DNA from 4 places in the Vibrio sp. JZG10 genome. Region 3 is predicted to be linked to each of the others. Evidence: predicted binding sites of a transcription regulator. Region 3 holds the regulator's gene; each other region holds the start of a gene.
What was found. Region 3 encodes PurR, which represses purine synthesis genes. Its sites were predicted from a motif close to TNANGNAAACGTTTNCNTNA; they were not measured.

Region 1 (5,380 bases), on a different contig from region 3:
ATTGCAATATCTCGTGGTGCAAGATGATTGCGGAACAAACGCCACATGTCGGTTTGTAACGTATCGAGACCAGCGCTCACCATCACCACAGGCAGTTGCTTGTCGGTTCTTGGCAAATGAAGGTTCGCGATGATTTTGCGATTTTGGTAAGGCACTTCAATTTGCTTGATGGTGTACTTGGTCTTCTCTGCGCCGTCAGAATACGCTTTGTTTGCCAGCACTTGAGCCTGCAAGGCCAAATTATCATTCTTCAGATGTGGGTAGCCTGCGATACTAAAACACAAAGAAGCGGTGAAGAGTTCATCGGCGGCCTCCTCACCTTGCATTTCATTTGAACGCTTCTGATGCTCCATGCCGAGCTTAATCCACTCAAATGTCCAGTTGCCGTTGTGGTACCCCATTACGGTGTCTAACCAATCATCATTGGTTCGAGAGTGGGAAGAAGAAGCGATTTTAGAAAGCACACCTTCCATCTCTATCGGAGACAACCCTTGCCAAGCCCATTGCAAGCGGCGCAAATGACGATACCAAGCACGATCACCCTGCGCCTCTCGCTCATCAAGTATTTTTTGACTGGTCGGCATGTACTGGGTAAGCGCAGAGGTTTCTTTTGCTTGCTTATGTTTCACGAACAAAGTTTCGGAAAGATTTTTACTGACGTCTTCAGACATAGGAAGAACCTTAGGCTATTAGCATGAGTTGTTATGATAATAAAAAAAATGCCCCTATACAGGGGCATTTCTCAATATTCTTTAATAGCGTTTATTTTTGCTTGCGGTTTACAGGCTCAGCGTACTGGATTGACATATCCCAAGGTTGTTCAATCCAAGTGTCTTGCGCGATATCTACCACGTAATCATCTAGCAACGCTTTGCCTGAAGGTTTCGCACACACAGCGATCATCTTCGCTTTTGGATACATCTCACGTAGTTTGCGCGCCGTATCACCACTGTCTACTAGGTCTTCAACGATGAGGTAACCTTCACCATCGCCTTCAGGTGCTTTTAGTACCGTCATATCGCGCTGATGATCATGGTCGTAGCTTGAAATACAGATTGTATCAACGTAACGAATACCCAGTTCACGAGCCAAGATAGCGCCAGGAACCAAACCACCGCGGCTTACCGCCCAAATTCCTTTCCATTGCTCAGCTGGCATTTGTTTTTCAGCCAGTTCACGGCAGTAAGTCTGCATTGCATCCCAAGTGATAATGAATTTTTTACTCATTGTAATAACCTAATAATTTGAAAATATGCATCCTCAAAATCTAGTGAACTCACTCAAAAGCGGAATGCTCACTGACCTCTCCAAAATGTATGGAGATGAGGATTTCAAGCTGCGCAAACGATTATTCTACCGAAACACACCGCTAATACCAACGGTGATATCAAAATTCTCTGCCTATTCCGCAGAAAAACCGTCTTAAGTGAACAACGTGAAAAAAGAAAAAGCCAGCGTGAATAAATCCACACTGGCTTTTTGCTCGAGAAATTAACCGGCGAGGTATTTGACGATGAAGATGGCAGACATCACCCACACACTCATCGACACTTCACGGCCCTTGCCGCTGAATAATTTGATCGCCGAGTACGCGATAAAGCCTAACGTAATACCCTCTGCAATCGAGAACGTTAACGGCATCACCAAACAAGTCACAACAACTGGTGATGCTTCCGTTAGGTCACGCCAATCAATGCTTACCAGCCCAGACAACATCAAAATCGCGACATAGAACAGAGCGCCGGATGTTGCATAAGCAGGGATCATTCCTGCTAGTGGTGAAAACAATAGAGCAAGTAGGAAGAGCACACCAACAACCACTGCTGTTAGACCAGTACGACCACCAGCCGCCACACCAGAAACACTCTCAATGTAAGATGTGGTGTTTGAGGTACCAAGTAGTGCACCTACTGACGTTGCCGTTGAGTCTGCAAGTAACGCTTTGTTTAAACGCGGGATGTTGCCATTCTCATCCGTGAGGCCTGCTTTTTGAGAAACGCCAACTAGCGTACCTGCGGTATCAAACAAATCGACAAATAGGAAAGCAAACACAACGGAAATCATGCCAACTTCAAACAAACCAGAGAAATCCAGTTGCATGAAAGTTGGTGCAATGCTTGGTGGCGTTGACATAATGCCGCTCCACTGCACATCACCAAATAGAAGGCCAAGCGCTGTAACACCAAGAATGGCGATCATCACCGCACCTTTCACACCACGGTGAACAAGCGCGATAGTAAGGAAGAAACCAATCGCAGCCAATACAGATGGCAATGATGTGATGTCTCCCATAGAAACTAATGTCGCGGGGTTATCAACGACGATGCCTGCATTTTTTAATGCGATAAATGCTAAGAAAAGACCGATACCGGCTGAAATACCAGTTCGAAGAGAATGCGGGATCGAGTTAATAATCCACTCACGGATCTTAAATATACTCAAAAGAATAAACAGCAGGCCTGAAACAAACACCGCCGCTAACGCAACTTGCCACGTATAGCCCATTCCCAACACAACAGAGTAAGTGAAAAATGCGTTCAGCCCCATTCCTGGTGCTTGTGCAATTGGGTAGTTGGCAACAAATCCCATGATGAAACAGCCGATAGCGGCCGCAAGACAAGTTGCAACAAAAATGGCACCACGGTCCATACCGGTATCCGACAGGATCGCTGGGTTTACAAAAATAATGTAAGCCATGGTTAGGAAGGTGGTAACACCTGCAATGATCTCAGTGCGCACATTTGTGCCATTGTCACTGAGCTTAAAAAGCCTCTCGAGCATGATCGAATCCTGTAAAGGTAAAAAGTAAACGGTTGCGTAATCGATTGGCGGGAATTATAAAGTTATCAAATAGCAAATTCTAGATAGAATCTTCACTCTAATACGATTTTTTTCTTTGGATATGAAACCCATTCGCTAATTCTTAAAAGCAAAACAGGAAATATATTCTTATAAAACAACAAGTAATAATTATCGTTCAGAACCCAACAACAGAATAAAAACTGAACAATGTACTAAACTTTCAAATAGAAACCGGGCGTTTTAAGCGTCATATCTAGGTGGATTTGACGGGGAAGTCGATAAAACTAAAGAACAGAGAATAGAATCCAGCCTTGATGGCAGAAAATGTGTCAGAAAGAGAAAGTGGAGATAAAAAAACGCCACCCAATTTGGGTGGCGGCGAATCATGTCAGCACTATCACTGAAAAAAAATTCCAATTTATAGGGGTGAACAAACTGTTCGAGTCACATGCGTTGACTTCACTTAGTAGCCAAAGCTTGTTGGGTATACAAAGTTGCCGGTGTAAACAGACTTGCTATTCCAGAACATTGTACTTGGTAAACCTTTCATAACTATCACCTTTTAAATCAATTAAACATTCGTTGATTTCTCGGTTCCTTGGAGGCGATAAAACGGACTCATCCTTTGAGCATTTCATTCTTCTCTCAGAAGCTGGTTACAAATATACCACCAAGAAATTTAATTACAAGCATTTTAGTGACCAGAATCACAAAAAATATATAAATTGACCTTCATCAAAGTTTAAATGTAATTAAATTACATTTTTGTGAATTAAAAAATAAAGCCACTTTCAGAATGTATGATAAAGAACACATAGTGCCTGTTGTTGTGTTCACAAACTGTGACAGTTCTGAGAGAAATCCTTGTGCACGCGACTACTCGTACTCCTTATCTGGTGGTATGCTAAACGGCAATTTGAAGGCCAAATCGTCTAGCATTTAATGCTATCTCGACAATATTTTTACGGTATATATTTGGCAAAGCACATCAAAAGGAGTCCTCCGTGTCTGAGTTCCATTCTGAGATCAGTACCTTATCACCTGCTCCACTTTGGCAGTTTTTCGATAAGATTTGTTCTATCCCTCACCCATCTAAGCATGAAGAAGCATTAGCACAGTACATTATCAACTGGGCAACAGAGCAAGGCTTTGACGTTCGCCGTGATCCAACCGGTAACGTGTTCATCAAAAAGCCCGCGACACCTGGAATGGAAAATAAGAAGGCTGTTGTACTTCAAGCACACATCGACATGGTGCCGCAGAAAAACGAAGACACCGAACACGACTTCACCAAAGATCCAATCCAACCTTACATCGATGGCGAATGGGTAACGGCGAAAGGCACGACGCTTGGTGCAGATAACGGGATTGGTATGGCTTCTTGCCTTGCTGTATTGGCATCTAAAGACATTAAGCACGGCCCAATCGAAGTTCTGCTTACGATTGATGAAGAAGCAGGCATGACTGGCGCATTTGGTCTTGAGGCTGGTTGGTTAGAAGGTGAGATCCTTCTCAACACAGACTCTGAACAAGAAGGCGAAGTCTACATGGGTTGTGCAGGTGGCGTTGATGGCACCATGACTTTCGATATTTCTCGAGAATCAACGCCTGCAGGTTTTGTAACACGCCAACTGACGCTGAAAGGCCTAAAAGGTGGTCACTCAGGTTGTGACATTCACACAGGTCGCGGTAATGCCAACAAATTACTTGGTCGTTTCCTTGCCGGTCATGCTCAAGAGCTTGATTTACGTTTAGTCGAATTCCGTGGTGGTAGCTTACGTAATGCAATCCCTCGCGAAGCGTTTGTTACTGTCGCGCTTCCTGTCGAAAACCAAGACAAGCTTGCTGAGTTGTTCAACCACTACACTGAGCTGCTTAAAACTGAATTGGGTAAAATCGAAACAGGTATCGTAACCTTTAATGAAGTGATCACGACTGACGCGCAAGTATTTTCAATCGCCGATCAGCAACGATTCATTGCGGCACTTAACGCTTGTCCAAACGGAGTAATGCGTATGAGTGATGAGGTGGAAGGCGTTGTTGAAACTTCTCTAAATGTTGGTGTGATCAGCACAGAAGAAAATAAAGTCACCGTGCTTTGCTTGATTCGTTCTCTCATTGACTCTGGCCGCAGCCAAGTTGAGAGTATGCTATGTTCAATTGCTGAATTAGCAGGCGCACAAATTCAGTTCTCAGGTGCTTACCCTGGCTGGAAGCCAGATGCAGATTCCGAGATCATGGCAATTTTCCGTGATATGTATGAAGGCATTTACGGTCATAAGCCGAACATCATGGTCATCCATGCTGGTCTTGAGTGTGGCCTATTTAAAGAACCATACCCACACATGGATATGGTTTCTTTCGGTCCAACAATAAAATTCCCTCACTCACCAGATGAGAAAGTGAAGATTGATACCGTTCAGCTGTACTGGGACCAAATGGTAGCGCTTCTAGAGGCAATTCCAGAGAAAGCGTAATTCAATCACGAAATACAACAAAGGGTGCTTTACGGCACCCTTTTTTGTTTGGCTGGACCAAATTACACGCGATTTTGCGTATAAGCAGCTAGCTCATCCAT
Region 2 (5,380 bases), on a different contig from region 3:
TACCAAGCCAGTCAATAGCAGTATTTTTATACTCAGGATATGCTTCGTAACGACCTGTCATTATGAATGTACCTCTTGCAGCAACTGCATAATCTCAGCCGATACCGCATCCAAATCAGCATCAATTTCTTCTAATGCCCTTGGTGGTTCATAAACATAAAAATGGCGGTTGAATGGGATTTCATAGCCTACAATACCGACTTCACCATCTTTAGGGTCGATCTTGCTTTCATCAATCCAAGCATCAGGGACGTGCGGCAGAACTTCACGAGCAAAGTAGTCACCAACGGTTTCAGTTAGTGGCACATTCTCGTTATCACGTAAATCTGGGTTAGCTTCAACCTTACCTTTTACCTTGCACACTTCGGCTTCATCATCATGTTCACCTAAGTGTTTCACGATCAATTTCTGTTGGGCTGCGGTGAGTTTGATGCCGTTCATTTTGGCAATAAAGGCTTTAAGGAAGGCATCACGAGACAAGATTTTCTCTTCAGTGAATGAAGCTAAAGCTTCTAAAGCCGCTTCTTGAACTGGCTCGCCTAATTTACCCCACGCTTTATCCGCTTGTAGTGCATCAAGGCGGTACTCGTCTTTCGGGTAAATAGCCAATTTAAGAGGGCGTTCTACGGTGATTCTACGGTAGCCAAACTCTTTGTAGTCAAAGATTTTACTAAACTCGTTTTCGGTAAACTGACCGTAGGTTTGAACGATGGTATCAATTGCTTCAGGAGTAAGTTCTTTGCGCTTACTGCCAAGGGATTTACGCATTGCTGCATAGAATACGTGTTCATCATTACCTTCAATTTCACTACCGCCACTGCGACCACGCCCACCTGATTTAGCTCGTTCTTTTGAAGCGTTGATAAGTTGAACCTTGCCTTTGCGGTTAGCTGGCTTGTTAGAAGATAAAACCCACACATAAGTCGCAATGCCTGTGTTGTAGAACATATCGGTAGGCAGAGCCACAATTGCTTCAAGTAGGTCATTTTCCAAAATGTAGCGTCTGATTTCGCTTTCACCGCTACCAGCACCACCTGTAAAGAGCGGTGAACCATTCAAGATAATACCGATACGTGACCCGCCTTCACTTACAGGGCGCATTTTGCTCACTAGGTGCATTAAGAATAGTAATGAACCATCAGACACTCGTGGGAGACCTGCACCAAAACGACCTTCAAAGCCTTTTTCGTGGTGCTCATCATTGATGAACTTCTGGATCTTCTTCCAATCCACACCAAACGGAGGGTTTGACAGCATATAGTCAAACTTCTCGGTGCGAAGCTGGTCATTGGACAGGGTATTACCCAATTTAATGTTATCGACCTTCTGCCCTTTGATAAGCATATCTGCTTTACAGATTGCGTATGACTCTGGGTTTAACTCCTGACCAAAAGCAGAAAGAGAGGCTTTGTCGTTTAACTTATGGACATATTCCATACCTGACGATAAGAAACCACCCGTACCAGCAGTAGGATCGTAAATAGAACGAACCAAGCCCGAACTGGTTAACTCTTCTTCATGTGCGAAGAGTAGCGAGGTCGTTAGTTCAACAATGTCTCTTGGGGTAAAGTGCTCACCCGCAGTTTCATTAGAGCTTTCAGCGAAACGTCTGATCAGTTCTTCAAACACCAAGCCCATTCCGTAGTTGCTGATGGTATTAGGGTGAAGATCTGTGGTTGCAAAGCGTTTAGCTACTTTGTAGAGCAGATCCGCTTCTTCTAGTTTGTCGATAGTGTTGAAGAAATCGAAGTGCTCAAAAATCTCACGAGCATTAGGACTAAACGATTGAATGTAGCTCTCTAGGTTACTCGCTACACCTGTTTCACCAAGACGGTTTAAATCCATTTTTGAAGTGTTGTAAAAGCTTAACTGTGCGGTGTGCGTTAGCAGTTTATCTTGTGCCTCTATTGGCATTGCCTTTACTGCTTCGTATTTTGCGAGAACGTCTGGTTTCGTTGCTTCAAGCACACACTCTAAGCGTCTTAGTAGAGTGAAAGGGAGAATGATACGTCCGTATTGAGATTGCTTGAAATCACCACGTAGAAGGTCAGCCACCGACCATAAAAACGCTGCTGTTGAAGAGAAATTGTTGTTAGTCATTATAATCAGCACATAAGTCTTAAAAATTGCGCTGATTATATCGAAAGAGCCTTAGTTAGTCTGTGATTTAATTGAGGTTTAAGTAGGTACTATCCCACGTGTGCCTAGCCAAGGCTACACTGCATACAGTGTAGCCTATCTATTAAAATTGCTTCGCTACTCTGAACTTCATTTTTGCTTATGCCCCAGATAACAGCATGAGGCTTATGCTCATAAGCCTTACAATGAGGTTTCTACGATATCGATAAACTTCTACCAGTAATGTAAAGATCATCTTCGATGATTGATTTTCTTTTCATAAAGAAAAAGGTTGGCTTTAAGTAAGAGGAGATAGAGGTTTGGACAACGAATCGCTAGTAGATTAGTTCGGAGATACACTGCTGAGCTATGCTGTTTTATTGACAAACAAATACTCGGACAACGACATGCAGGGAATCTGTGTATTCTCGACCACTGATAATAACGCAAGGATAACTACGTTTAAAAACCATTGGGTTTCTTTGGGTTACATTAAGCTTCACGCTTACTTGACTAGTTACTTGACTAAAAGTAGCAGAAATGAAAAGGGGCGTAGCAAGTACTAACCTGCTACGCCCCGAAATAAATGGCACGCCCTATTGGATTCGAACCAATGACCACATCCTTAGAAGGGACGTGCTCTATCCAGCTGAGCTAAGGGCGCGCTACAGGGACAGGATTATACGAGTTCAAACGGGTAAATCAACGGGTTTTCATAACATTCTGATCTGAATGCCTAAAAAAAGTCCATCAAAACGCTTAATGTTCAAAAACACCACAAAGCAAACGTTTGCGTATGGATGTTAATAAGAAATTCTGCGACAATGCGCCGCAGATAATTTGCCTTCTTAATTTATAAGGAAAGTCATGACTGCTCAAAATATAGACGGAACTCTCATTTCCCAAACTGTTCGCTCCGAAGTGGCTGCACGTGTTAAAGCGCGTGTTGAAGCAGGGCTACGTGCTCCTGGTTTAGCAGTGGTTCTAGTTGGTGAAGATCCTGCTTCTCAGGTTTATGTCGGTAGCAAACGCCGCGCATGTGAAGAAGTTGGGTTTGTTTCTAAGTCTTTTGACCTTCCTGCGTCTAGCTCAGAAGAAGAGTTACTAGCGCTGATTGATGAATTAAACAACGATGATGAAATTGACGGCATTCTAGTGCAATTACCCCTTCCTGCGGGCATCGACACAACACATGTTTTAGAGCGCATTCACCCAGAGAAAGACGTGGATGGCTTCCACCCTTATAACGTTGGTCGTCTTGCGCAACGTATTCCAAAGCTTCGCTCTTGCACGCCAAAGGGCATCATTACCCTACTAGACCGTTACAACATAGAGCTTCGTGGCAAACATGCTGTTGTGGTTGGTGCATCAAACATTGTTGGTCGTCCTATGACACTTGAGCTGCTGCTTGCGGGCTGTACAACGACAACATGTCACCGTTTTACCAAAGACCTAGAGAGTCATGTGCGTCAAGCTGACGTTGTCGTAGTTGCGGTTGGTAAGCCAAACTTCATCTCTGGAGAGTGGATTAAGAAAGGTGCAGTGGTTATTGATGTCGGCATTAACCGTCTTGATTCAGGCAAGCTAGTTGGCGACGTGGAATACGATAAAGCACGTGAAAGTGCGAGCTTTATTACTCCTGTCCCTGGTGGTGTTGGCCCAATGACCGTCGCAAGCTTAATTGAGAACACGATGCTCGCTTGCGAGCAGTTCCACACAGACAAATAACGTAAAACTTCAGATACGAAAAAGGCTCCGCAAGGAGCCTTTTTGCTAATTTTAGGTATCTCTTTCAGTTACAGACTTAAAATCACGCCCGCAATTGAAGCGCTCATTAAGTTCGCCATCACACCAGCGATAATCGCACGGAAACCATGCTTAGAAACAAATGCACGCTTTTCAGGTACCAATGAGCCCAGTCCGCCAATCAACATCGCCATACTTGAGATGTTTGCAAAACCACACAAAGCAAACGTCACGATTGCTTGTGAGTGTTCGCTGAGTTGAGACTTCACTTCAGCAAGCTGGATGAAAGCAACGAACTCATTCACCACAATCTTATTACCAATCAGCGAGCCTGCTGTGGTTGCTTCTTGCCATGGTACACCTAATAACCAAGCGACAGGTGCGAATACATACCCTAGGATCAGCTCGAAGCTTAGTGGCGTCCCAACAAGGTCACCAATCCAACCTAGCATGCCGTTTAACATTGCAATGACACTGATGAAAGCCAATAGCGTACCACCTACCGATACAGCAATGCGTACACCCGCCATGGCACCATCGGCTAATGCTTCTACTACGTTGGTTGCACGTGGAATTTCAACTTGGCTAATGTCGATATCTGCTGCTTTATCCGTATCTTCTGGCATTAAAATTTTTGCCATCAGCAAGCCCGCAGGTGCCGACATAAACGCAGCAGCGATCAGGTAGTTAAGGTCAACGCCCAGTGACGCGTAACCAACCAACGTTCCACCAGCCACAGAAGCCAAACCACCTGTCATCACCGCAAAGAACTGCGAGTCGGTCATGTGCTTTAGGTATGGCTTTACCATCAATGGCGCTTCAATGGTGCCAACAAAAATATTCGCCGTTGCAGACAAAGACTCCGCACGACCGATACCCAGCAGCTTTTGAATACCGCCACCGATAAAGTTGATGATTCTTGGCATTACGCCAATGTGATAAAGACCTGAGATAAGGGAGGAAAAGAAAACGATGATACCCAGAACATTGATCGCAAAGGTGAAGCCCCCTGTCGCCAAATTACCGAATAAAAACGCAATGCCCTCTTGACCATAGTTGATCAAATTCGACACTACGCTGCTCACTGAATTCAGCGCATCTCGTCCTGCTGGTACATATAAAACCAACAACGCAAACAGTACCTGCAAAGCAAACGCAAACGACACTGTTCTCAGCTTTATATTTTTTCTATTTGTAGAAAGTAGCCATGCTACGAATAGTATGGCTACGATACCAATAATTGAGTTCATAAAATGAATCCGACAGAAGGGGGATATGGAAGGCACCGGATTGTATAGCGGACTCAAAATGCTGCAAGTTGAGGATGTTAACAGTGTGAAAAGTTTAAGCGCCCAATAATTGACCTTAATTATAAGGCATTGAATTATAAGAATATAAACGTTTGCTTATTTTTATTGTTTCTATATAGAAAAGATGTTTCTAGTTCTGGAAAAATTTTTGTGAAGTGAATCACCTTATGTGTCGTTCAATAACGTCATTGATCCTGTTACTTAGG
Region 3 (5,380 bases):
TGACTCGGTGTTGGCCTTACTTTATTCATAACCCATTTAGTGATGATTGGAAACAGCCCCAGTAACGCAAAAGAGGCCAATACCGCAGGTGAAATAATGCCTGACAGGCTTTCAATTGTTGCTAGCTGAGTACCGGCGTTTAAGTAAACTGCAGTGCCTGGCAACATACCTACTTGGCTAGTAAGGTAAAATCGACCTACAGACATTGGCGTTAAGCCCATCAACAAGTTGATAAGAAAGAAAGGGAATACCGGAATGAGACGCAAGGAAAATAGATAAAATGCACCGTCCTTTTCGACACCTTGGTTAATTGCGATTAACTTATTGCCGAACTTGTTTTGTACCCAGTCACGCAGCAAATATCGGCTGCTTAAAAATGCTAGCGTTGCACCCACAGTACTGGCGAAAGAAACCAGTAATAAGCTCGTCCAAAAACCAAATAGAGCCGCACCAAGTAATGTAACCACAGCAGCACCAGGAATAGAAAAAGCGGTAATTGCAATGTAGGCAAAAAAGTAAATAGCTGCCGAAAAAACAAAGTTCTGATCGATGTATGTGGTCAGCGCTTCTTGTTGGGCTTTTGCATTTTCCAACGTTAAATACTGACTAAAGTTAACGCCTAAAAAGATAATGATCGCGACCAGTATTAGGCCTAATATCAGTTTCTTATTCATATTTATGATTCCAATTTGGGATATATGTAATAAGACAGAAGGAAAGTCGAAAAAATTTCACAAAAAAACCGCAGATTAGACTGCGGTTTTACAAGATAGTTTTTAAGGCCGACTTTTATTGGAGGCCGTTCATCAACTCATCTCGGCGAGCTTGAGGTACAACGCTCCAATGAGTACCGTTAATAGCCCCTTCTAGTGCCCATAACAGCTCAATGTTGACGGTTGCAGAGTGCGTATCTCTTATCGCTTTATAAGCGTTAAGTGCACCTTCCTCTTCCAGTTTTTCTACTGACTCAATGCCTGCTTTTTTCAGCATGCGTTCAGTCGCCAGTCGTAAGTTAGGCAAATCTTTTAAGCGATTAGGCTTTGTAGTTGCCTGCTGTTCTTTTTCAAGCTTTGCCTTTTTCAACGATTGGTTAGCTACTTCGATTAAGCGTTCGCTAGACTCCCATAAATCGTTGGAAATTGCGTAGTACTTTGTAACGACTGGGAAGCCACGTTTTTTATAAACGTAAGGCTTTAGCCCTTGTTTCTCGAAGTCAGATGAAGTTTGTTGGTCTGCTCTTATATGAAGCTGATTATTTACAACTAGTGCAAACATTGTTTCATCAGCGAATAGTCCGAAGCCACCAAACATTGAGCGCGACTTGATATTACCAAGTGCCTCAAATAGCTTCATAGAGTCTTTGAGTATCGGTTTATCCATGTTTTGTTATCTCGGTGTAATTAATATTACGCCACCAAAAGTCAGGTCCGAGAGAGTAGCAAACATGCGCAAAAGCAATGTCATTACAGGGTAAAGTCATCGCTTGCACACTTGCCATCGGTAACCCCGCTACCTTCCATATAGTACTATGGTTCAGGCCGGAGGCTTTGCGTCCCACCCTTTCGAATGGTTTGCCCTGTGCGTGACAGAGTGAGCATACTTCGTATATTGAATTAACATCACGTTTTACCCGTAAAAGTGTGATTTTGGTTCAATAAAAAGTGTCGACAAGCGCATGTTTGTGCATATTTGAGAATAAGGCGGGATGATCTCGAGGTTGTGAGGGAGTGTGATTTACCTACATATAAAACAGAGACTTAGAGATTCGAGGCTTTTTGTCTAACAAACCTAAGTCAGGGAAAAGTTATTTAGAGATAAAAAATAAGCGCCCTTTTAGAGCGCTTATTTGACATCGTTATATTTGGCGAATTTTAGTTCATTTTCTTCACGGTGTTTCGAATTACAAGCTCAGGTCGCATTTCGAAAATTCGCTTTTCGTGTTCTTTATCTTTGATTCGCTCAAGTAGGATCTCGAACGCATTTTTACCCACACGACGTTTAGGTTGGTGGATAGTTGTTAACGGTGGAGAGAAGTATTCCGCAAGCTCGATGTTGTCGTAGCCGATCACTGAAATATCATCAGGAACTTTGATGCCGTTTTGTTGTAGGCGGCTCATTAGGCCCAGAGCCATTGTGTCGTTAAAGCAGAATACCGCTGTCGGACGTTTGTCCATTGCTGTAATTTTATCTGCGACTAATACGGCCGTATCACATTCAAAGTTACCTTCAAGGATCCAATCTTCATTTACAGTTAGGTTTGCTTCGCTCATCGCGCGACGGAAACCTGCAATGCGCTCTTGGCAAGCAAGTTTTTCAAAGTGACCGCTTAGACAAGCAATATCAGTATGGCCATTGTCGATCAGATGTTTGGTTGCGATGTAGCCACCTTCTTCTGAGTTATCCATGATCTTGTCCGCTTGTGAGCTTTCTGGACCCCAATCCATGACCACTTTAGGAATGTCGGCATGACGGTCAAGCATCTCTTTAAGCTCTTCGGTTAAGTCAGAACACATCACTAGGATGCCATCAACACGTTTTTCAGCCAGCATACGGATGTAATCGCGTTGTTTTTCGTAAATCCCACCCGTATTACACAGAATCAGAGTGTAGCCTTGGCGGTAACAGTAGCTCTCAACCCCGTCAATCACTTCTGAGAAGAATAGGTTGGTTGACTGCGTTACTAACATGCCAATCGTACGAGTTGAGTTGCACTTTAGGCTGCGTGCAACAGCACTTGGCGCGTAATTCAACTCGTCCACGGCTTTCATTACTTTTTCTTGCGTTGCTTCTGCAACGAAACGCGTTTTATTGATAACGTGCGAAACTGTCGTAGTGGAAACGCCGGCTAAGCGAGCAACGTCTTTTATAGTGGCCATAAATGGTGTCCTGTATCGAGCTACTGAAATATGTCGTGTTGGATGTACCTGATGCTCTAATGGTTTACACCCAGCAATCTAAGGTTGGCGCTAAGTGTTTCGGCAGCGGTTGGTCCAAGCACGACAAAAGGGTACGTAGCAGCATCGGTCGATGAATTTTATCTTTTTTCTATCTGATTAGAAATTGCCATCAACCTGTTAAAAAACACAAAAACCGCTATATTTCAGCGGTTTACATATAAATCATATTTAATCGTTTGCGCTCACATTTTAGCCCTATGTGGACTGACTAGCAATGTTTTCAGCAAGAGATTTGTGTATTTGAAGTCACATTTTGACTGCTAAATAACCAAGCGTCTTTGAGCTAAGTTAAGGCAAACGAATAATATACCCAACTTACTTACATTCAGTTATTTCAGGTATACAGGAAGCCCGATAGGCGGGCTCCTTAAAAATAGGCGGCAATTATTCACCAAGAAGGTAAGCGCTGTCTAGTTTACAAAATGCAACTAATAGTTTCGCGACGCTCGAGTAGAACCCAAATTCGTCGAATTGTTTACATTTGTCTGCAAACTGAGGTAACCAAGACATCAACTGTTGCTGGATAAAGTCGTTTTGTTTAACGAAGGCTTCTTCCATGTGTTTTTCTTGCTCAAGTTCGTTTGAGCGGATGATCATGTTGCCGAGAAAGTCTAGTTCAACGGCTAAGTGGTCCGCTGGCTCTTTTAGATTTTCATCTACTTGAACGCCAAATTCTGCCATCAACTTTTCCATTTCCTCGGCGGGCTTGTCATTCAGCAAACCTGATTCACCGATGTACATCGATGCGTAAGGAAGAGCGCCGTATTTTTCTGTCTTCAAAAACAGTTCACAAAAGTCAGCAGCAAGCTCCAATTGAGCGTCTTCACGATCTTGCAATCGGTTTAGCGCATCAACTAGGCTATCAACGGCTGGTTTCAGCGACTCATTTTCACCTAAACCTGCTAGAAAACTGCGAATTTCAACACTGTGGTAGGCTTCCAGCTCTTTCTCTGTTAGCTCTTTTGCGAACAAGCTCGAAAACCACCAGTAAATTTCAGCGCGTTTTTCATTAAAAGCTTTCACTTCTTGCATCTTGGGCTCCTGAATGATGCTTCAAGTTGTGCATCACAAAGTCAATTAGGGATATCCCCTAAGTGTAATCAATTAAAATGAATAGCAGTAACTATAATTATTATGTTTTATGGTCAAAAATTAACGTTTATTAATAGCGATGGGTAAGCTTGTTTTGAATCAATAAAAACGCTAAATCTTGCTTTTTAATGTATCTATGACTAGAAATGTTACTAGTTATGAATAGAATACGTCTTGGATAATAAGAAGACAGAAAAGTGGTGTAAATGAGCTATCACGTATTAGTCGTAGAAGATGATGTTGTAACTCGTAGTAAGCTTGCGGGATATTTCCAAAATGAGGGTTACCAAGTCAGCGAAGCAGAGAGTGGCGCAGAAATGCGTGAGGTCCTGCAAGCGGGTGATGTAGACCTAATCATGCTGGATATCAACCTGCCGGGTGAAGACGGCCTGATGCTTACTCGTGAATTACGTAGCCAATCGGATATTGGTATCATATTAGTAACAGGACGCACGGATAGCATTGATAAAATCGTAGGCCTAGAAATGGGCGCTGACGATTATGTGACAAAACCTTTTGAACTGAGGGAATTGTTGGTTCGCGTTAAAAACTTGCTGTGGCGTATTTCAGCAGCGCGTAGCGGTAGCGCGAAAGCGAACGAAACCAGTGAAGAACATATTGTACGTTTTGGAGAGTGGACATTCGACATTCAACGTCGTGCGCTGAGCCGTAACGGCGAACCCGTAAAATTGACCAAAGCAGAATACGAACTTTTGGTGGCGTTATCGTCTTACCCTAACCAGGTGTTAAGTCGCGAGCGTATTTTGAATATGATCAGCCACCGAGTTGATGCTCCCAATGATCGTACTATTGATGTTCTTATTCGACGTATGCGCGCAAAAATGGAGTTTGATCCAAAGAACCCACAAATTTTTGTGACGGTGCACGGCGAAGGCTATATGTTTGCTGGTGATTAAACTGAACAAACCTAAGTCTTAAAAAAGAAAAAGGAGAGCTTCGGCTCTCCTTTTTTGTGGTTTCAAGATAGTACTACTTTGCTTCAACCATTGGTGTTTGGCCGACAGTATCACGCAACCTTTGCCAAATGCTGCCCAAGTACTCATGCCAATAAAGCTCTGTTTGTTCTAAGTAACGCGCTTTAGGTGAGTATTTATCCCAAGGTTGACTGATTTCGCTAATAGCTAAGAAGTTGGTCGGGGCTGGGATTGGTTTAATGCCTGCTGCGTTGAACTCATACAATGCACGGCTCATGTGGCTCGCAGAAGTGACTAACACAATCTCCTTTTGTTGAACGAATGCAGCCGCTTGACGCGCCTCTTCCCACGTATCTTTCGCATCTTCTAATAAAATGATATCGGATTTCGCGACTC
Region 4 (5,380 bases), 260 kb from region 3:
GAATACCATACAAGCCGCTAAGGCTATGTTTAAAGAGTTTCGAACAAACTTCGTTTTGGCTTGTTGAACGATTTTGATCGCCACTCGGCGCTGGGGTAATTGGAAGTGCGGCAAATGCCGGTGCACGGCTAAGTACCAAAAGCATCAATGCTGTAGTACGAAGAAATAAGCTCATTCACTCTCCTTAACTTGCTTGTACTTAGAAAATAGGGAACATAAAGGTCGCTAAGTTCGGCAAATCAGGTACTAACTTATTAATGGGGTCATTACGAAAGATTCCAAGGTTTCAGTTTTGTCTTGAAGTGGAATCGTGCGTTAGATCACCATTTCTCTTTTCTTTATTCTGTTTATCAGATAAAGGCGTGGTTCCTATAAGAACGTTTACATCCTATCACCGCTGTATTAACCAAAGATGAACGGCATAGACAAATTGAAAAAAATCGTTAGTCTTACTTCTCAAAATGAAAATCAGCCGACAAGTAGAAAGTAAAATGAGAGACCAAGAGTTTTGGCATAATAAATGGGCCAGTAATCAAATCGGATTTCACTTGGAAGATGTAAACCCGCTATTACCTGCATATTGGCAACACACAAACCCAAAGCGTGAAGACAAAGTGTTAGTGCCTTTGTGTGGAAAGTCAGAAGACTTGATTTGGTTGGCGATGAAGCATGATTCAGTTGAAGGTGTTGAGCTGAGCCATATCGCTGTTCGTGCCTTTTTTGCTGAACATTTTTATACGCCAACCGTGACGCCTGTTAATGGTATGCACGAGCTTTATCAATTTGATGAGCTTTCTATTTATACTGGGGACTTTTTCACTGCTCCAGTATCTCAAGCCGATATCATTTATGATCGCGCCGCGTTGGTTGCTTTACCGCAAGATATGCGAGAGGAGTATGTAGAGCGCCTCAAGCAACTTTTGAATCCAGGCGGTCGTATTTTGCTTGTTACACTCAACTATCCTCAAGAAGAGATGGCGGGGCCTCCATTTAGCGTGCCAGTTGAAGAGATTGAGCAGTTATTTTCAGGTTACAAAGTTACCTGCTTGAACGTAGATGAAGCTGATGAAAACCATCCTAAAATTGCTAAAAAAGGCTTAAGGCGCTTCTCTGAAGAAGTGTACTTAATCGAGAGTGAATAGGTTTTTCTCGGTTTGGAACACGAAATAGCGCAGCAATTAGAGCTGCGCTGTTTTTTGTAGGATTGGAGCTCGTTTAATAAGTAATATTCACTTTTGATGCACTTTCAATAGCACCTTGAACGGCCTCTTCGGTGGTTTTTCGTCGCGTAAGGACAACACCTAAACGACGGCGACCATCGATTTCTGGCTTGCCGAATAGACGAACTTGCGTTTGAGGTTGAGCTAAGGCTTTGGTTAGGTTGTCAAAGCGAATGTTTGTGGAAGTCCCTTGACCAAGAATAACGGCCGACGCAGATGGGCCATATTGTACGATATTATTAATCGGCATTCCGGTAAATGCACGTACGTGGAGAGCAAACTCTGACATTTCCTGAGAAATCATAGTGACCATGCCTGTATCGTGTGGGCGAGGAGAGACCTCATTGAAAATGACCTTATCGCCTTTAACAAATAACTCTACACCAAAGATGCCGTAGCCACCGAGTGCGTTGACTACTTTCTCTGCCGTGTATTCTGCTGCTTTTACTGCGTTTTCTGACATGGCTTGCGGTTGCCATGATTCGCGGTAGTCGCCATCTTCCTGACGATGGCCAATTGGAGCACAGAAGTGAACACCGTCAACGGCTCTTACGGTCAATAAAGTGATTTCGTAATCGAAGTCGATAAAACCTTCCACGATCACGCGACCTGCACCCGTACGTCCGCCTTCCTGTGCGTAATCCCATGCTTTTGCTACGTCGTCTTCGGTCTTGATGACACTTTGCCCTTTACCTGAAGAACTCATAACTGGCTTTACTACGCACGGGATGCCTACATGCTCAACCGCGGCTTTGAAGTCTTCAAAAGTATCTGCAAAACGATAAGGTGATGTTGTCAGTTCTAGTTCTTCTGCAGCCAAACGTCGGATACCTTCACGATTCATTGTTAGCTTGGTTGCCTTAGCGGTTGGAACAACATTCAGCCCTTTTTCTTCAAGCTCTACCAGTTTGTCGGTTGCGATAGCTTCGATTTCAGGTAGGACGTAAGTAGGTTGTTCCTTTGTAATAACTTCTTCTAAGGCGCTTCCATCTAACATATCGATGACGTAACTACGGTGAGCAACTTGCATCGCTGGAGCATTAGCATAGCGATCACAAGCAATCACTTCTAAACCAAGTCTCTGACATTCAATTGCGACTTCTTTACCGAGTTCGCCAGAGCCTAAAAGTAATACACGGGTAGCATTTGCGCTGGTTGCAGTGCCAAACATAGTGTTCCCTTACAAAATAGAGTGGTGAGACAGAAATTGCAGGAGATCATACTGAAGTTTCATGGCAAAGCAAACGTTTGCCTTTGGTTTTTAGGCAATAAAAAAGCTCTACATGCCGTAGAGCTTTTTATACTGAAATTGTCGCTTATACGTTGACAAAACTAAGTGGAATATCTGGATTTAACGCTTCTAACGTTGATTGCGTATCAGCCAAATGACTGATCTTGCCTTCTGAGTTTTCTACCAGAGCAGCGGCTTTGATATTGTCAAAGGTTTCACCCGCAAGTAGTACTTGGATCAGCGCAACTTGTAATGGCGGCAAGCTAGGGTTAAATGCTGCATTTTCCGCATAAGCACCTTGGAATACACGGCCGCTAGCCATTTCTAATGCTAAGCCACTCAGGTTGTTGGTATATGGTGAGTGGCTCATGTTCATCGCTTCAACAGCGCTTTGAATTAGAGTGTCTTCATCATCGCATGAGAACTGATGCTTTACTTCTGCCATTAAGCCGGATTCGATACCGAGATCGTTTGGTCCAAAGGCTTCAGGTAGGTATTCATGCAGTGACTTTTCTTCGCGTTCTGGGAGCTGGATTTTAAGCTCGTTTGCGGTAGATAACTCGTTCATGAACTGACGGCAGTGACCACATGGGCTGAAGTTAATAGTGATATCTTTAATACCACGTTCACCTTTCATCCAAGCGTGGCTAATTGCAGACTGCTCAGCGTGAACTGTTTGACCTAACTGAACACCAAAGAATTCCATGTTGGCACCGAAGTAAAGGCGACCTGAGAGACCACGAACGATAGCACCGACATAAAATTCAGAAAGAGGAGCATAGGAATATGCTGCGGCAAAAGGAAGTAGAGCAACACGAAGCTCTTTATCTGATAGACCGGTAGCTGAAAGCAACTGCTCAAACTGTTGAACTGAAAGCGTAGCATCAAAATCATCAGCTTGGATGATAGGAGCAAGTTGTTTGGAAAGTGCTTCGGGAGCGCCTGCTAGCGCCTGTTCAATGCGACTTTTCATGTTGAATCCTTGTTATTGCATGGACAGTTATTCTATGTGAAGGATAGAAATGTTCCGTGCGTTAGATCACGATAAATAATGCAATTGGTAATTCTGTTACATAATTAGAGTGAGCTCACACATGTATTCGATTGCACTGACGTGAAGCGTTATCTCCGTCTCACAATTAACCATATCAGTATATATTCATATGACCAAGACGCTGGGATATGTTAATTACGATGCCTACATGTCCACACAACGTTATTCCTAGATATCTAAGCAACGTTGAGTCAGTAATATTGCACTGAATGTTGAAGTTATTAGTGTGTATCTCGTCAGAGTACCTTAACGATCTTACTAGAACGGGTTGTTAGATGAGGTAATACAGAATTTTGGAAGGGATAAGGAAGAAACGGGAAGGCCACGGCCTGCCGGAAGGAGGGCAGACCGAGAGCGCTTAACTATTGATATAGCCAGACAGCCAAAGCAAAAAAGCTTGGAGCCAAAATAGAAGTGATGATGCCGCATAAAACCAATGCGAGTGATGAGAACGCGGCATCAATGGGCTGTTTCTCTGCACATGTCGCGGTGCCTAAGGCATGAGACACGGTACCCATTGTTAGGCCACGTGCAATCGGGTGTTTAATTCCAATTAAGTTGTAAATTGGGTATGCCAAAATCGCGCCCAATAAACCAACAATCAGAACCAAGATCGCCGCAACGGCAGCTTCACCACCGAGGTGACTCGAAATTTCCATTGCTATTGGCGTAGTGACGGATTTACCCACTAGACTTGCGATTAAACTGATATCCGCTTTGAAAGCGACTGCGATCAAGGTGGTTGTCATCATCGACATCACACTGCCTACTGTGCAAGCAAAAGTGATGATTCGCCAGTTTGCTTTAATCTGTGGTAGTTGTTCATATAACGGGTAAGCCAGAGCAACTACGGCTGGTTGAAGTAAAAAACTGATCCCTTCGTTATCCGCATAATACGTTTCAAACGGTACATTTAAGTAAGTAAGCAAAGGAATGAGCACTGCAATACTGATTAGCAAAGGATTTGCTAGAGGATTATTCACTTTGATTGCGATTTGGCGCGCGACAAGAAAAACCGCAATGGTAACAACTAACCACATATCAGTGCTTCTCCTTTAGCAAGTAGTCCAGCAGCCAAGCGAGGCTGACCAGTACAATGAGTGAGCCTCCAACTGCGCTAGCAATGATAGGGAGGGCATTAGCGAGTAACATATCGAAATGTTGCATTAATCCCACGCTAATAGGAACGAACAACAAAATCATGTAGCGGATAAATAGCGTGGCGCCCGGTTTGACCCAATCGACCTTTACAAGCCCAAGAGTCATGGAGAAAAACAGTACGAGCATACCGATGACACTTCCTGGGACGGAAACGCCAGTGAACTTTTGAATGGTAATTCCGATGCCAAGTGCTCCCATGATGAGGAAGATTGAAATGAGCAGTTGGATCAGTTGTAAGAATCGTTCTTTAATCATTTTGACAGTATATAAACAACAAGCACACCATAAGGTGCGCTTGTATTGGGAGGAGTTAAGAAGCTAAGCTCTCTACATAACGGTACACGGATTTTAATATCGCAATCTTCTTTTCGTCACTTTCATGTTCGTGAACTAAGTTTTCTAAATTCAGCATGTACTCTTCAATTTGGCTTTCAAACACTTCTCGACAGTGTAATGCCCAGCGTCTCTGTTCTTGCTCGTCTAATGTGCCTGGGAAGTTACGCGCACGATAGCGGAACAATAGAGGTTTAATGCGCTTGTCATCAAATTCAATGTCCAATGCGGCAAGATTGTTCGGGTCGGTTTCTCGAATGATATCCATGGCTGCGCGATCGGCCGGAGAGAAGAATCCGTCGTAAAGTTGCGTATCGACGTCATCACTTTTATCGAATTTACGCTCGACTGAAAAGAGGCTAATCAACTTTTCTCTAATTT

Region 1: ACWYVB_RS17070 (NCS2 family permease) is a predicted target of PurR. The motif match lies at 2,802-2,821, and genes of this name have one in related genera.
Region 2: folD (bifunctional methylenetetrahydrofolate dehydrogenase/methenyltetrahydrofolate cyclohydrolase FolD) is a predicted target of PurR. The motif match lies at 2,897-2,916, and genes of this name have one in related genera.
Region 4: purT (formate-dependent phosphoribosylglycinamide formyltransferase) is a predicted target of PurR. The motif match lies at 2,457-2,476, and genes of this name have one in related genera.

What each region holds. Positions count from the first base shown of each region.
Region 1 covers NZ_JBSUGE010000015.1:111,415-116,794, reverse strand. Annotated here, with positions in the region: gene frsA (esterase FrsA) at 1-671, opposite strand, end outside; gene gpt (xanthine phosphoribosyltransferase) at 763-1,227, opposite strand; gene ACWYVB_RS17070 (NCS2 family permease) at 1,492-2,781, opposite strand; gene ACWYVB_RS17065 (aminoacyl-histidine dipeptidase) at 3,807-5,279, shown strand; gene ACWYVB_RS17060 (DUF3332 domain-containing protein) at 5,342-5,380, opposite strand, start outside.
Region 2 covers NZ_JBSUGE010000019.1:22,357-27,736, reverse strand. Annotated here, with positions in the region: gene ACWYVB_RS18740 (restriction endonuclease subunit S) at 1-61, opposite strand, end outside; gene ACWYVB_RS18735 (type I restriction-modification system subunit M) at 61-2,100, opposite strand; tRNA gene ACWYVB_RS18730 (tRNA-Arg) at 2,706-2,782, opposite strand; gene folD (bifunctional methylenetetrahydrofolate dehydrogenase/methenyltetrahydrofolate cyclohydrolase FolD) at 2,986-3,846, shown strand; gene ACWYVB_RS18720 (NupC/NupG family nucleoside CNT transporter) at 3,915-5,114, opposite strand; gene ACWYVB_RS18715 (LysR family transcriptional regulator) at 5,372-5,380, opposite strand, start outside.
Region 3 covers NZ_JBSUGE010000001.1:561,449-566,828, reverse strand. Annotated here, with positions in the region: gene ACWYVB_RS02570 (TVP38/TMEM64 family protein) at 1-674, opposite strand, end outside; gene ACWYVB_RS02565 (TfoX/Sxy family DNA transformation protein) at 790-1,380, opposite strand; cyclic di-GMP riboswitch class I at 1,497-1,586, opposite strand; gene purR (HTH-type transcriptional repressor PurR) at 1,872-2,876, opposite strand; gene torD (molecular chaperone TorD) at 3,342-3,989, opposite strand; gene torR (two-component system response regulator TorR) at 4,256-4,966, shown strand; gene elyC (envelope biogenesis factor ElyC) at 5,040-5,380, opposite strand, start outside.
Region 4 covers NZ_JBSUGE010000001.1:297,146-302,525, reverse strand. Annotated here, with positions in the region: gene ACWYVB_RS01415 (RelA/SpoT domain-containing protein) at 1-175, opposite strand, end outside; gene ACWYVB_RS01410 (thiopurine S-methyltransferase) at 492-1,142, shown strand; gene purT (formate-dependent phosphoribosylglycinamide formyltransferase) at 1,216-2,391, opposite strand; gene cdd (cytidine deaminase) at 2,537-3,424, opposite strand; gene ACWYVB_RS01395 (LrgB family protein) at 3,868-4,545, opposite strand; gene ACWYVB_RS01390 (CidA/LrgA family protein) at 4,547-4,921, opposite strand; gene sbcB (exodeoxyribonuclease I) at 4,977-5,380, opposite strand, start outside.